2 linked regions of the Lichenibacterium dinghuense genome follow. The protein of the gene in region 1 interacts with the protein of each later gene in a pairwise test. Links are inferred from orthologs where the notes say so. Each region holds a gene or a part of one and is shown on either strand. Other genes may lie near its edges.

Evidence for each region.
Region 2: the proteins of L7N97_RS20460 (region 1) and L7N97_RS14750 interact in binary tests that used the Escherichia coli proteins (3 or more experiments, as listed by UniProt). The link is inferred for Lichenibacterium dinghuense from one-to-one orthologs.

The regions. Positions count from the first base shown.
Region 1 is NZ_JAJLMN010000001.1:4,291,952-4,299,473, forward strand. The notes cover bases 2,243-5,215. They hold L7N97_RS20460 (ABC-F family ATP-binding cassette domain-containing protein), read right to left. Parts: upstream 4,677-5,215; coding sequence 2,808-4,676; downstream 2,243-2,807. Other genes in these bases: L7N97_RS20455 (tetratricopeptide repeat protein), read left to right, coding at 2,243-2,777; ndk (nucleoside-diphosphate kinase), read left to right, coding at 4,812-5,215. Outside these bases: L7N97_RS20445 (TolC family outer membrane protein), read left to right, coding at 1-580; L7N97_RS30670 (PopZ family protein), read left to right, coding at 829-1,449; more of L7N97_RS20455, read left to right, coding at 1,932-2,242; more of ndk, read left to right, coding at 5,216-5,234; purN (phosphoribosylglycinamide formyltransferase), read right to left, coding at 5,383-6,036; purM (phosphoribosylformylglycinamidine cyclo-ligase), read right to left, coding at 6,033-7,097; L7N97_RS20480 (AI-2E family transporter), read left to right, coding at 7,258-7,522. UniProt on the Escherichia coli protein: Genetic data indicate it may be involved in ribosome assembly or function.
Region 2 is NZ_JAJLMN010000001.1:3,088,150-3,096,222, reverse strand. Bases 1,280-4,803 are described here. They hold L7N97_RS14750 (2-oxoglutarate dehydrogenase E1 component), read left to right. Parts: upstream 1,280-1,612; coding sequence 1,613-4,603; downstream 4,604-4,803. Other genes in these bases: odhB (2-oxoglutarate dehydrogenase complex dihydrolipoyllysine-residue succinyltransferase), read left to right, coding at 4,727-4,803; sucD (succinate--CoA ligase subunit alpha), read left to right, coding at 1,280-1,487. In the rest of the region: sucC (ADP-forming succinate--CoA ligase subunit beta), read left to right, coding at 1-222; L7N97_RS14760 (hypothetical protein), read left to right, coding at 249-590; more of sucD, read left to right, coding at 600-1,279; more of odhB, read left to right, coding at 4,804-6,349; L7N97_RS14740 (ABC transporter substrate-binding protein), read left to right, coding at 6,496-8,073. UniProt on the Escherichia coli protein: E1 component of the 2-oxoglutarate dehydrogenase (OGDH) complex which catalyzes the decarboxylation of 2-oxoglutarate, the first step in the conversion of 2-oxoglutarate to succinyl-CoA and CO(2).

The sequences.
Region 1 (7,522 bases):
GATCGCGGAAGGCGCGCTCTACCCCACCCTGACGCTGAACGGCTCGGCCCAGCAGCGCTACGACGTCAGCAACGTCGGCGGCTCCAACGCCCTGGTGGCCTCGATCGTGGGCTCGCTGCAGGTGCCGATCTACGAGGGCGGCGCCTCCTACGGGCAGATCCGCCAGGCCAAGGAGCAGCTCGGCACGGCCGAGTTCCAGGTGGACGTGTCGCGCGACAACGTCCGCGCCGCCGTGATCTCGGCCTGGGGCCTGCTGGTGTCCTCCAAGGCCGCCGTGCAGGCCGACCAGGCGCAGGTCAACGCCGCCGAGATCGCGCTCAACGGCACCCGCGAGGAGGCCCGCGTCGGCCAGCGCACCACGCTCGACGTGCTGAACGCCCAGCAGACGCTGCTGAACGCCCGCGTGCAGCTCGTCGGCGCTCAGCGCGACCGCGTGGTGGCCACCTACGCCATCCTGGCGTCCTGCGGGCGGCTGTCCGCCTCGGGGCTGAACCTCAAGCTGCAGCCCTACAATCCCACGGTCCACTTCGACCAGGTCAAGGACAAGTGGTTCGGCCTGCGCACGCCGGACGGGCGCTGAGCCCGGGTCGACACCGAAGAAGCGGCGCGTAAACCACGCGGCCGGGTTGTCCACGGAACTTAGGCGCGCGCGGCTTGTTTGCGCAGGCAACCGGACGTATCCGTTAAGGACAGGTTTACGCCGCAATTTTTCGTCGGCGCGGCAGACCTGGATCGAGATCCCGTAAAGCGTAAGAAGGTCCACAGGACATGACCGCTGCCAGCGCCAATCCCCCCGAGCCGGCCGAGGGTCGGCCGTCCGAGCCGTCGATGGAGGACATCCTGGCCTCGATCCGTCGGATCATCGCCGACGATCAGAACGGCGGCGGCAAGGCTGCGGCGTCCGTCAACGGGGCCCGGCGCCCCGAGCCGGCGGAAGGCGAGCGGACGACGGCGGCGCGCGCCCGCACGCCCTACGACGACGTGCTGGACCTCGCCCGGCTGGTGCCCTCGGCGGATCGCGGGCCCGCTCCCGCCGGCCAGGCGGTGGCGCCGAGGGGACAGGACCCGGGGATCGTGGCTTACCCCGAGGAGGCGCGGGACGAGAGGACGGCCGGCGGCACGTCGAGCCTGCGGGCCCGCCTGCCCGAGCCGGCGACGCGCGGACAGACGCAGGATAAGGACCACCCCATGCTTGACCATCCCGTTCCAGCCCTGAACGAAGACGCGGAAGGCGAACTGCTGTCGCCGCCGCTCGGCGAATCCGTGATGTCGGCCTTCGAAACGCTGGCCGCGACCGTGGTGCTGCAGAACACGCCGATGCTCGAGCGCGTGATGCGCGACCTCCTCCGGCCCATGCTCAAGACGTGGCTCGACGACAACCTCCCGGGGCTGGTGGAGCGCCTGGTCCGGGCCGAGATCGAGCGGGTGGCGCGCGGCAGCCGCGGCTGACCCGCCGATTCGACCGAACGCGACGGTGCAGGAGACGGCCCCCGCCCGCGGGGGCCGTTTCGCGTTGAAGAACTCTTGAGCATCGCCGTCGGAATCCTGGCAACGGGCCGCGTGATTGCTTCGGCGTTGCGGATCTACATCGATTCGCGACCTAGACGTTGCAGCCGGGCAACAATCCCACTTCATCCCGATCCGGCCCGATGGGTGCAGCTTGGACGCCGCTATTCAGCCATAAACCGACCGCTACTCTCCCCCATCGAGAGTTGATCGCCGCTCCGAAGGCGAGATGAACGGGAGATGACCGCCGGGCGACCGTCGCGGCCGTCTCCCGCGTGTCCGGGCCGCGCAGGGCTCCGGCATGACGGTCGAGGGAAACCGGGTTCCATGGGGGCATGCCGCAGTCTTCTCGGTCGAAGCCGCGTCGCCAAGGGCGCTGCCGCGCGCCGCGGCGCCGAGCGTTCTCGCGGTTGAGCCCCCGATCCATGTCGCTCGTCCACCGGACCGCGGTCCTCCTGGCCCTCGCGCTGCCCTGCTGGGCCCCGGCGGCCTCGGCCTTCGACGGGGCTGACGGCCTCCCGCAGGACGCCAAGGCGTCCGGCGCCCTGTCCCTGTTCAAGAGCTCGTCCCAGGCCCTCCGGCTCGGCATGGATGGCTACCGCTCGGGCAACTACAAGACCTCGGTCGAAGCCTTCGAATATGCCGCCGCCAACGGCAACCCGCTCGCGCGCTGGAAGCTCGGGCGCATGTACGCGGCCGGCGACGGCGTCCCGCAGGACGACGACAAGGCTTACCGCTATTATTCGCAGATCGTGAACACCTACGACGAGGACGACGGGGACCGCCGCGACCTGTCGGCCGTGTCGGACGCCTTCGTGGCCGTCGGCGTCTACAGCCTCAACGGCCTGCCGAAGACCGGCGTGAAGGCCGACCCGGAGCGGGCGCTCGAGATGTTCCAGTATGCGGCGCTGAACTTCGGCAACGCCGACGCCCAGTACAACCTCGCCCGCCTCTACCTCGACGGCGCGGACGGCGCCGTGGCGAAGGACTCCCGGCAGGCCGTGCGCTGGCTGGCCCTGGCGGCCGACAAGGGGCACCTGCAGGCGCAGGCGCTGCTGGGCCACATGCTGTTCAGCGGCTTCGACGGCATGCCGCCGCAGCGGGCCAGGGGCCTGATGTGGCTCACGATGGCGCGCGACGCGGCCGTGCTGGGCAAAGACCCGAAGGACGCCTGGATCGTCGACCTCTACGCCAAGACGGCCGCCTCGGCCACCGACAGCGACCGGCAGGTGGCCTCACTGTACCTCGACGAGCACCACAAGCGGAACTGAGCGGGGAGGCGCCGGCGTCTCGCGGCGCGGCTATTCGGCCGCCGCCTCGAACAGCGTCGTCAGGGCCAGCCACTCGTCCTCCGCGGTCTCCAGCGCCCGGGCGAGCTCCTTGCGCTGGCCCGCGAGCTGCCCGGCCTTGTTCTTGTCCCGCGAATAGGCGTTGGGGTCGACCAGCGCGGCGTCGATCCGCTCCATCAGCCCCGTGAGCTTGGCGATCCTCTCCTCCAGCGCCGCGATCTGCTTCTTGGTCTGCGCCGCGAGCTTGGCCGGGGAGGGGGAGCGGTCGGGCGCCGCCTCCTTCTCGGCCTTGGGCTTGCGGGCCGCCGCGGACCCCGAGGCGCGGCTAAGCACCAGCGCCTTGTAGTCGTCCATGTCGCCGTCGAAGGCCTTCACGGTGCCGCCGTCCACCAGCCACAGCCGGTCCGCGCAGGCGTCGATCAGGTAGCGGTCGTGGGAGATGATGACGATCGCGCCCTCGTAGTCGTTGATGGCCTCGATCAGGGCCGCGCGGCTGTCGATGTCGAGGTGGTTGGTGGGCTCGTCGAGGATCAGGAGGTGCGGCCCGTCGAAGGCCGCGAGCCCCATCATCAGCCGCGCCTTCTCGCCGCCCGACAGCTGCGACACGGGCGTGTCGGCCTTGGTGGCCGGAAAGCCGAGCTGGGCGCACTTGCCGCGGATGCGGCTCTCCGTGCCGTCCTTCATCCGCGCCGCCACGTAGCCGTAGGGCGTCTGCGCTTCGCCGAGCTCCTCGACCTGGTGCTGGGCGAAGAAGCCCACAGTCATCTTGGAGGACTTCTTCAGCGAGCCGCCGAGCGTCGCCATGCGGCCCGCCACGAGCTTGGCGAAGGTGGACTTGCCGTTGCCGTTCGAGCCGAGCAGGCCGATGCGGTCGTCGTTGGAGATGTTGAGGCTGAGCCGGCTCAGCACCGGCCGGTCGTCGTAGCCCGTCGCGGCGCCGTCCATCGCGACGATGGGCGGGCTCAGCGGCCGCTCGGGCGAGGGCAGGTGGAAGGGCATGACCTGGCTGTCGACGATGGCCGAGATCGGCTTCATGCGCTCCAGCATCTTGATGCGCGACTGCGCCTGGCTGGCCTTGGTGGCGGAGGCGCGGAAGCGGTCGACGAAGCTCTGCAGGTGCTTGCGCTGCTCCTCCTGCTTCTTGATGTGCTTGGCCTGGATGGCCTGCTGCTCGCGGCGCTGCGTCTCGAAGCTGTCGTAGTTGCCCCGCCACAGCGTCAGCTTCGCTTGGTCGAGGTGCAGGATGTGGTCGCAGACGGCGTCGAGCAGGTCGCGGTCGTGGCTGATGATCAGCACCGTCGCCGGATAGGTGGCGAGGTAGTCGATCAGCCAGAGCGTGCCCTCCATGTCGAGGTAGTTGGTGGGCTCGTCGAGCAGCAGCAGGTCGGGCCGGGTGAACAGCACCGCCGCCAGCGCGACGCGCATCCGCCAGCCGCCGGAGAACTCGGACAGCGCGCGGTTCTGCGCGGCCTCGGCGAAGCCGAGGCCCTGCAGGATGGTTGCGGCGCGCGAGGGCGCCGCGTGGGCCTCAATGTCGACAAGGCGGGCGTGCACCTCGGCGATGCGGTTGGGGTCCGTCGCGGTGTCGGCCTCGGCGAGCAGCGCCGCGCGCTCGCGGTCCGCGTCGAGCACGAAGTCGATCAGCGTCGTGGGACCGCCGGGCGCCTCCTGCTCCACCTGCCCGAGCCGCATGCGGTTGGGGATCTGCAGCGTGCCCGATTCGGGGTGGAGGTCGCCCGCGATCATCCGGAACAGCGTCGTCTTGCCGGTGCCGTTGCGGCCGACGAAGCCCGTCCGCGCGCCGGTCGGGATCGCAGCCGACGCGTGGTCGAACAGCATGCGCGGCCCGAGCCGGTAGGTGAGATCGTTGATGTGGAGCATGGCCGGAGATGTGACGCGCGCGGGCCCGCAGCGCAAGGCTCATGCCGGCTCCCCAGCCTTGTGGGGACGGGGGCGCGCCGGTAAGAGGGGCCGCCCGGGCGCAGCGCCCGCCTTTCAGACCTGAGTGAGCCCACCATGGCCGTCGAGCACACCTTCTCCATCCTCAAGCCGGACGTGACCCGCCGCAACCTCACCGGCGCCGTCAACGCCGTGATCGAGAAGGCCGGCCTGCGCATCGTCGCCCAGAAGCGCATCAAGATGAGCCGCGCCCAGGCCGAGGAGTTCTACGGCGTCCACAAGGAGCGCCCCTTCTTCGGCGAGCTCGTCGAGATGATGACCTCGGCCCCGGTGGTCGTGCAGGTGCTCGAAGGCGAGAACGCCATCCTGAAGTACCGCGAAGTGATGGGCGCCACGAACCCCGAGAAGGCCGACGCCGGCACGATCCGCAAGGAGTTCGCGCTGTCGATGGGCGAGAACTCGGCCCACGGCTCGGACGCCCCCGAGACCGCCAAGCAGGAGATCGCGCAGTTCTTCAAGCCGGACGAGATCGTCGGCTGAGGCGCATCATCCGGCCGCACTCCGCAGCCGGACCTCGAGGGCGGAAACTCTGTCCTGACATCGCCGGCGGCTCGCGAGCCGCCGGCGAACGCCGAGCGACCTTCGTAGAGGGTCGACGATCTCGCGCACGGATCTGCGAGGCCGAAGCTCACGCGTCCGCCGCGCCCTCGTCCGTCGGAGCCTGGACCACCCTCTCGCCATCGAGCCGGACCTGGCCCGACGCCACCAGGGCCAGCGCCCGCGGATAGATCACGTGCTCCTGTTCGAGCACGCGCGCGGCGAGTTTATCCGGCGTGTCGCCGTCGTGCACCGGCACGCTCCCCTGCAGGATGGTCGGCCCCCCGTCGAGCTCCGGCAGCACGAAATGCACGGTCGCGCCGTGCAGCTTCACCCCCGCCTCCAGCGCTCGCGCATGGGTGTCGAGCCCCTTGAAGGCCGGCAGCAAGGCCGGGTGGATGGAGATCATGCGCCCGAGCCAGCGCTCGCAGAACCACGGGCTCACCACCCGCATGAAGCCCGCGAGGCACACGAACTCGACCCCGTGCCCGGCCAGCACGGCGTCGACGGCGCGGTCGAAGGCCTCGCGGCTCGGGTAGTCGCGGTGGCTCAGGGTCGCGGTCGCGATCCCCGCGGCCCGGGCTGTCGCGAGGCCGCCGGCCTCGGCCCTGTTCGAGAAGACCAGCACGGCTTCGGCCGGGAAGTCCGGCGCCGCCATGGCGCGCAGCAGCGCCTCCATGTTGGAGCCGCGGCCCGAGATCAGGATCGCGGTGCGCCGCCGCGGCCCGCCGGCCCGGCCCGTCACAGCGCGAGGTCCCGCCGGATGACGACGCGCTCAAGGCCCGCGGCGCGCGTGATCTCGCCGATCCGCACCGCGGGCGAGCCGAGCTCGGCGAAGACCGCCTCGGCCTCGGCCGCGCGGTCGGCGGCCACCACCACCGCCATGCCGATCCCGCAGTTGAAGGTGCGGGCCATCTCGGCCGGCGCGATGTTGCCCTGCGCCGCGAGCCACTTGAACACGGGCGGCACCGCCACCGCATCGAGGTCGAGCGCGCAGCCGAGCCCGTCCGGCAGGACGCGGGGCAGGTTGTCGACGAAGCCGCCGCCGGTGATGTGGGCCAGGGCGCGGATGCCTGCGGTCCGCTTCAGCGCGGCCAGCAGCACCTTCACGTAGATGCGGGTCGGCACGAGCAGCGCTTCCGCGAGCGTCACCCCTTCGGCGAAGGGGCAGGGCGCGTCCCAGGCGAGGCCGGCCCGCTCCACCACGCGCCGCACGAGCGAGAAGCCGTTGGAATGGAGGCCCGACGAGGCGAGGCCGAGCAGGACGTCGCCCTCCGCCACGCCGCGCGGCAGCAGCGTGCCGCGCTCGGCGGCCCCGACCGCGAAGCCGGCGAGGTCGTAGGCGCGGCCGGAATAGATGCCGGGCATCTCGGCCGTCTCGCCGCCGATCAGCGCGCAGCCGGCCTGCCGGCAGCCCTCCGCGATGCCGGCCACGATGCGGGCCGCGACCGCGGGGTCGAGCTTGCCGGTGGCGTAATAGTCGAGGAAGAACAGCGGCTCGGCGCCCTGCACGACGAGGTCGTTGACGCACATGGCGACGAGGTCGATGCCCACCTCGTCGTTGCGGCCGCTCTCGTAGGCGATCTTCACCTTGGTGCCGACGCCGTCGTTGGCCGCGACCAGGATCGGGTCGGTGAAGCCGGCGGCCCTGAGGTCGAACAGGCCGCCGAAGCCGCCGATCTCGGCGTCGGCGCCGGGCCGGCGCGTCGAGCGCACCGAATCCTTGATGAGGTCGACCGTGCGGTTGCCCGCGTCGATGTCGACGCCGGCCTCGGCGTAGGTCAGTCCAGTCTCAGGGTCAGCCATGGCTCCGGCCGGGTTCGGGATGCGTCGGGGCTGACTTAGGCGAAGAGGGCGGGCCGAGTCGACAGAAAGCCGTCCGCCGCGGCCCCGCCTCGCCACGGCGTCAAGATTGGCTTAACTCCTGCTCGGGTTTAACGCCCCGACGAACGGAGAGGCGGATCCCGTGAGCCTCCAGCGCCAAGTCCTGATCTGGACCGTCCTGCTCACGCTGGCGGCCCTGTCGCTCTACGCCCTGTCGGGCGTGCTGGCGCCGTTCATCGCGGGCCTGGTCGTGGCCTATTTCCTCGACCCCGTCGCGACCAAGCTGGAGCGGCTCGGCCTCGGCCGCGCGGGCGCGGCGGCCCTCATCATGGTTCTGGCGCTGGCCGTCGTGCTGGCGACCCTGGTGCTACTGGTGCCGGTCCTGGCCCGCCAGCTCGCCGCCTTCG
Region 2 (8,073 bases), 1.2 Mb from region 1 along the record:
GGCGGCATCATGCGCTGCGACGTCATCGCGGAGGGCGTGATCGCGGCCGTGAAGGACGTCGGCCTGCAGGTGCCGCTGGTGGTGCGCCTGGAGGGCACCAACGTGCAGCTCGGCAAGGACATCATCTCGAAGTCGGGCCTCAACGTCATCCCGGCCGACGACCTCGACGACGCCGCCCAGAAGATCGTCACCGCGGTGCGCAGCGCCGCCGGCAAGGCCTGAATCACCGCCTTCGAAGGTCCACGGAGATGAACGAGACGCTCAAGGCCGTCATCATCGAAGTGAGTGGGGGCAATGTGCGCAACCACCACATCAATCTCCGAGGGGCCCTCGGCCTCTTCCCGGACGACTGCTTGGGCGGACCGAACGTGTCCCTCGCCGGTCGTCCGATCCGCGTCAGCATGGGACTGGAGGCCGTGGACACGGACATCGACGAGGGCAAAGCCATATTCCGCGAACGCGGAGCCATCCGACGTTTCTTCGAAGAGGAGCAGATGTCGGAAGGCGATCTTGTATTGATCGAACGTGTGGGCGACCGCTCCTACCACGTGCGAAAAGCGTCGAAGCGCGGCTTCCAAACTTATTTATAGAAGGCCCAGATGTCCGTCCTGATCGACAAGAACACCAAGGTCCTCTGCCAGGGCTTCACCGGCAAGAACGGCACCTTCCATTCCGAGCAGGCGCTGGCCTATCACGGCACGCAGGTGGTCGGCGGCACCTCGCCCGGCAAGGGCGGCCAGACCCACCTCGGCCTGCCGGTCTTCGACACGGTCGCCGAGGCCAAGGCCGCCACGGGCGCCGAAGCCTCCGTGATCTACGTGCCGCCGCCGGGCGCCGCCGACGCGATCCTGGAGGCCGTCGCGGCCGAGATCCCGCTCATCGTCTGCATCACCGAGGGCATCCCGGTGGCCGACATGATCAAGGTCAAGCGCGGCCTGTCGGGCTCGAAGTCCCGCCTCGTCGGGCCGAACTGCCCCGGCGTGATGACGGCCGGCGAGTGCAAGATCGGCATCATGCCGGGCTCCATCTTCAAGCCGGGCTCGGTCGGCGTCGTGTCGCGCTCGGGCACGCTCACCTACGAGGCCGTCTACCAGACCACCGTCGAGGGCCTCGGCCAGACCACCGCGGTCGGCATCGGCGGCGACCCCGTCAAGGGCACGGAGTTCATCGACGTGCTGGAGCTGTTCCTGGCCGACCCCAAGACCGAGTCGATCATCATGATCGGCGAGATCGGCGGCTCGGCCGAGGAGGAAGCGGCGCAGTTCCTCGCCGACGAGGCCAAGCGCGGCCGCAAGAAGCCGATGGTGGGCTTCATCGCGGGCCGCACCGCGCCCCCCGGCCGCCGCATGGGCCACGCCGGCGCCATCATCTCGGGCGGCAAGGGCGACGCCGAGAGCAAGATCGCCGCCATGGAGGCCGCGGGCATCCGCGTGTCGCCCTCGCCGGCCCGCCTCGGAAAAACCCTCGTGGACGTTTTGAAGGGCTGATCGCGCCCGGCCGGGCTGAAAGCTTATAAAAGCGTCAGCCCGCGCCTATCTCCGATGCAAACACACCACCGCTGACGCGACCACCTTCGGCCGCCGCCGGCCGGCATCTGAAGGATCCCCATCCCATGTCACAGCGGGACGACGACGCCCTCCTCGGCTCCAGCTTCCTGTCCGGCGTCAACGCCAGCTACCTCGAACAGCTCCAGGCCCGCTACGAGACCGACCCCGGCAGCGTCGACCCCGAGTGGCGCCGCTTCTTCGACGACCTCGACGACGACGGCGCGGTGAAGAGCGCCGAGGGCGCCTCGTGGAAGCGGCCGAACTGGCCCCCGCTGGCCAACGGCGAGATGACGGCCGTGCTGGACGGCAACTGGGGCGCCGCCGAGGGCGTCCTCGCCACCAAGATCAAGGCCCGCGCCGAGGCCAAGGCGCCCGCGGCCCCGAAGGCCGAGCCCGCCGCCCCCGCCCCGCAGGCCGCCGTCATCTCGGACGAGGACCTGCGCCGCGCGACCCGCGACAGCCTGCGCGCGCTGATGATGATCCGCGCCTTCCGCATGCGCGGCCACCTCCACGCCAACCTCGATCCCCTCGGCCTCGAGCCCGAGCGCGAGAAGGAGGAGATCACCCCCGAGGCCTACGGCTTCACCGCGGCCGACTACGACCGGCCGATCTTCATCGACAACGTGCTGGGGCTGGAGACGGCGACGGTGCGCGAGATGCTGGACATCCTGCGCCGCACCTACTGCTCGACCATCGGCTTCGAGTTCATGCACATGTCGGACCCCGACGAGAAGGCGTGGATGCAGCTGCGCATCGAGGGGCCGGACAAGTCCATCTCCTTCACCCGCGAGGGCAAGCGCGCCATCCTGCAGAAGCTCGTCGAGGCCGAGGGCTTCGAGAAGTTCCTGGACGTGCGCTACACCGGCACTAAGCGCTTCGGCCTCGACGGCGGCGAGGCCATGATCCCGGCGCTGGAGCAGATCATCAAGCGCGGCGGCGCGCTCGGCGTGCAGGAGATCGTGCTCGGCATGGCGCACCGCGGGCGCCTCAACGTGCTCAGCCAGGTGATGGGCAAGCCGCACCGCGCCATCTTCAACGAGTTCAAGGGCGGCTCGGCCTCGCCGGCCGAGGTCGAGGGCTCGGGCGACGTCAAGTACCACCTCGGCGCCTCGTCGGACCGGGAGTTCGACGGCAACCAGGTCCACCTGTCGCTGACCGCGAACCCGTCGCACCTCGAGATCGTCGACCCCGTGGTGCTCGGCAAGGTGCGGGCCAAGCAGGACCAGCTCGACGATCAGGTCGAGCGCGAGAAGGTCATGCCGCTGCTGCTGCACGGCGACGCCGCCTTCGCGGGCCAGGGCGTGATCGCCGAGTGTTTCGGCCTGTCGGGCCTCAAGGGCCACAAGACCGGCGGCTCGATCCACTTCATCATCAACAACCAGATCGGCTTCACCACCTACCCGCGCTTCTCGCGCTCCTCGCCCTACCCGTCCGACGTGGCGAAGATGATCGAGGCGCCGATCTTCCACGTGAACGGCGACGACCCCGAGGCCGTGACCTTCGCGGCCAAGGTGGCGGTGGAGTTCCGGCAGCGGTTCCACAAGCCCGTCGTGATCGACATGTTCTGCTACCGCCGCTTCGGCCACAACGAGGGCGACGAGCCGGGCTTCACCCAGCCGCTGATGTACAAGACCATCCGCGCGCACCGCTCGACGCTGGAGCTCTACGCCGAGAAGCTCGTCGCCGAGGGCGCCGTGACGGCCGAGGAGGTCGAGGCGCAGAAGGCCGAGTTCAGGAAGAAGCTCGACGCCGAGTTCGAGGCCGGCACCTCCTACAAGCCCAACAAGGCCGACTGGCTCGACGGCCGCTGGGCGCACCTGAAATCCGCCGGCACGCAGGAGGACGAGCTCCGCGGCCGCACCGGCGTCGACCTCGCCAAGCTGAAGGAGATCGGCGAGCGGCTGACCGCCGTGCCCGAGCGCTTCCAGCCGCACAAGACCATCGCGCGCTTCATGGAGAACCGCCGCAAGGCCATCGAGAGCGGCGAGGGGCTCGACTGGGCGACCGCCGAGGCGCTGGCCTTCGGCACGCTGCTCGACGAGGGCCGGCGCGTGCGCCTGTCCGGCCAGGACTGCGAGCGCGGCACCTTCTCGCAGCGCCATTCGGTGATCATCGACCAGGAGACCGAGGCCCGCTACATCCCGCTGAACAACATCCGCGACGGCCAGGCCAACTACGAGGTCATCAACTCGATGCTCTCGGAGGAGGCGGTGCTGGGCTTCGAATACGGCTACTCGCTCGCCGAGCCCAACGCGCTGACGCTGTGGGAAGCGCAGTTCGGCGACTTCGCCAACGGCGCCCAGGTGGTGTTCGACCAGTTCATCTCGGCGGGCGAGCGCAAGTGGCTGCGCCTGTCCGGCCTCGTCTGCCTCTTGCCGCACGGCTACGAGGGCCAGGGGCCGGAGCATTCCTCCGCGCGCTTGGAGCGCTTCCTGCAGATGTGCGCCGAGGACAACATGCAGGTGGCCAACGTCACCACGCCCGCCAACTACTTCCACATCCTGCGCCGGCAGCTGAAGCGCGACATCCGGAAGCCGCTGATCCTGATGACGCCGAAGTCGCTACTGCGCCACAAGCGCGCGACCTCGACGCTGGACGAGATGGCGGCGGGCTCGACCTTCCACCGCGTGCTGCGCGACGACGCCGAGCGGCTGAGCGGCGGCCCGAAGCTCGCCCCGGACGCCAAGATCCGCCGCGTCGTGCTGTGCACCGGCAAGGTCTACTACGACCTCTTCGAGGAGCGCGAGAAGCGCGGCATCGACGACGTGTATCTGCTGCGCGTCGAGCAGCTCTACCCGTTCCCGCTGAAGACGCTGGTGGGCGAGCTGTCGCGCTTCCGCGACGCCGAGGTCGTGTGGTGCCAGGAGGAGCCCAAGAACATGGGGTCCTGGAACTTCGTCGACCCCTACATCGAGTGGGTCATGGATCAGGCCAAGATGGAGCGCCGCCGCCCGCGCTACGCCGGCCGCCCGGCCGCGGCCGCGACCGCGACGGGCCTGATGTCCAAGCATCTCAGCCAGCTCAAGGCCTTCATGGACGACGCCTTCGCGGGGTGATAGGCCCCGCGCAGACCCATATGCAGCCCCGCGCCCCGAAAGGGGCGCGGCCGTATCTGAATGACGGGCGCGCAGGACCCTTTCCGGGACCTCCGGCGCCGAACGATCGGGACGAATCCCCCCATGGCGACTGAGATCCGCGTTCCCACCCTCGGCGAATCCGTGAGCGAGGCCACGATCGGCCGCTGGTTCAAGAAGGCGGGCGACACCGTCAAGGCCGACGAGCCGGTGTGCGAGCTGGAGACCGACAAGGTCACCCTGGAGGTCAACGCCCCCGCGGCCGGCGTGCTGAGCGAGATCGTCGCGAAGGACGGCGAGACCGTCACCCCCGGCGCCATCCTGGGCCAGATCTCCGCCGGCGCCGCCGGCGCCGCCGGCGCGGCTCCCGCGGCCAAGCCGGCCGCGAAGGCGGAGCCCGCCAAGCCCGCGCCCGCCAAGGCGCCCTCCGCCGTGCAGGGCATCGAGACCGGCGCCGGCTACGGCAACCATTCCGAACCCGCCCCGGCCGCCGCGGCTCCGGCCGGGGCCGGCGGAGGCGGGACGGACATCAAGGTGCCGACGCTGGGCGAGTCGGTCAGCGAGGCCACGGTCGCCAAGTGGTTCAAGAAGCCCGGCGACGCCGTGAAGGCCGACGAGCCGCTGTGCGAGCTCGAGACCGACAAGGTGACGCTGGAGGTCAACGCGCCCACGGCCGGCGTGCTCGCCGTCATCGGGGTCGAGGCCGGCGCCACCGTCACGCCCGGCGCGGTGCTGGGCCAGATCGCCGGGAGCGGCGGCAGCCCTGCTGCCGCCCCCGCCCCTTCGGCCAACGGCGCCGCGGCCCCCGCGCCGAAGTCGCCGACCGCCATGCCGCCGGCCCCCTCCGCGGCCAAGATGGCGGCCGAGCGCGGCATCGACCTCGGCGGCGTCGAGGGCTCGGGCAAGCGCGGCCAGGTGCTCAAGGGCGACGTCATCGCGGCCGCCTCGGCTCGACCGGCCCCCGCGGCGGCGCGCCCGGCCCCTGCGCCCGCCCCTGCCCCGCGCGCGCCCTCGCCGGCCGACGACGCGGCGCGCGAGGAGCGCGTGCGGATGACCAAGCTGCGCCAGACCATCGCGCAGCGCCTCAAGGACGCGCAGAACACCGCCGCCATGCTGACCACCTTCAACGAGGTGGACATGAGCGGCGTCATGGCGCTGCGGGCCAAGTACAAGGACGTGTTCGAGAAGAAGCACGGCACGAAGCTCGGCTTCATGGGCCTGTTCGTGAAGGCCACCGTGGCGGCCCTCAAGGAGTTGCCCGCCGTCAACGCCGAGATCGACGGCACCGACATCGTCTACAAGAACTTCTACCACATCGGCATCGCGGTCGGCACCGACAAGGGCCTCGTCGTGCCGGTGGTGCGGGACGCCGACGCGCTCGGCCTCGCCGACATCGAGAAGACCATCGCGGGCTACGGCAAGAAGGCGCGCGACGGCCAGCTCTCGATCGCCGAGATGCGCGGCGGCACCTTCACGATCACCAACGGCGGCATCTACGGCTCGCTGATGTCGACGCCGATCCTCAACGCCCCGCAGTCCGGCATCCTCGGCATGCACAAGATCCAGGACCGCCCGGTCGTGGTGGGCGGCAAGGTCGAGGTGCGGCCGATGATGTACCTCGCCCTGTCCTACGACCACCGCATCGTCGACGGCCGCGAGGCCGTGACCTTCCTGGTCCGCGTCAAGGACGCCCTGGAAGACCCGAGCCGGCTGATGCTGGACGTGTGACCGCGGGCCGGCTCGACCCGGTCCGCCCGCCCGAAATCCCGAAAGGGCGCCCCGCCGCGCAGGCGCCGGCGCCCTTTTCCGTTTCCGGACCGGCCGGTCCCGGGGCAAGATCGGCGACGGTTCGATCTTTCAGGGGATGACACCTCATGGACGGCGGCGATCCCGGCGCTCTCCGGCCCTCAACGGGCCGCCCGTCGCGGCGCGAGGTCCTGGCGGGCGCCCTCGCGCTCGGCGCCGCGGGATCGGCGCTGCCGGCCTTCGCGGCCGACGCCGGGCCGACGAGCGGCGGCACGCTGCGACTCGGCCTCGCGGGCGGCTCCACCACCGACACCCTCGATCCCCGCACCTGGGACGACTCGGTGATGATCGCGGTCGGCTTCGCGCTCTACAACAACCTCGTCGAGATCGGCGCCGACAACCGCGCCGAGCCGGCCCTCGCGACCGGCTGGGAGCCGAGCGACGGCGCGCGGGTCTGGACGCTGGCGCTGCGCCGGGGCGTGCACTTCCGCTCCGGCCGGGAGTTCACGGCCGACGACGCGGTCTATTCGCTGAACCTCCACCGCGGCGACGCCACGTCCGGCGCGGCCGGCGTGATGAAGCCCGTCACCGACATCCGCAGGGTCGACGCCTCCACGCTCCGGGTCACGCTGGCCTCGGGCAACGCCGACTTCCCGCTCGTCCTCACCGACTACCACCTCAAGATGGTGCCGGACGGCTTCGCCGACTGGCCCCGGCCGGACGGCACCGGCGCCTTCGCGCTCGACGCCTTCGAGCCCGGCGTCCGCGTGGCGCTGAGGAAGGCCGGCCCCTACTGGAAGCCCGACCGCGGCCACCTCGACGCCGTCGAGATCACGGTGATCGACGACGTCGGCGCCCGCATGGCCGCGCTGATCTCGGGCGAGGTCGACGCCATCAACCGGGCCGACACCAGGACCGTGTCGCGCATCGACAAGAGCCCGACGCTGGAGATCGTCCGGTCGGCGGGCGGCTGGTACCCCGTCATGGCCATGATGGTGGACCGGGCGCCCTACGACAGCCCGGACCTCCGCCGGGCCCTGAAATGCGCCGTCGACCGCGAGCAGATGATCAAGGTGCTGTTCTCCGGCTACGGCACGCTCGGCAACGACAACCCGATCCCGCGCAGCGACCCCGCCTTCAACACCGACCTCGAACAGCTGAAGTACGACCCCGACAAGGCGCGCTTCCACTTCAGGCGGGCCGGCGTCGCCAACCCCAACATCGTCCTGCGGACCTCGGCCGGCGTGTTCGGCGGGTCGGCCGACATGGCGACGCTGCTGCAGGCGACGGCGTCGCGCTGCGACATCCCCGTCGCGGTGCGGACGGAGCCGTCGGACGGCTACTTCACCAAGGTGTGGCTGAAGGAGCCCTTCACGGTCAGCTACTGGGCGGGCCGGCCCTCCGCCACCCAGATGCTGGAGGTCGCCTACGGCAGAGCCTCGCCGTGGAACGAGTCCCACTGGACCGATCCCCGCTTCGACCAGCTCCTCACCCTGGCCCAGGCCGAGACCGACGAGACCAGGCGCCGCGGCTACGTGTGGGACATGCAGGCCCTGCTGACCGGGGAGGGCGGCACGCTGATCCCCTGCTTCCGCGACTGGCTCGACGCCCACAACCGCAGGGTCGGCGGGCACACGCCCCATTCGGGCTTCGACATGGACAACGGCCGCATCTGCGAGATGGCCTGGATCAAGGCCGAGCGCTGA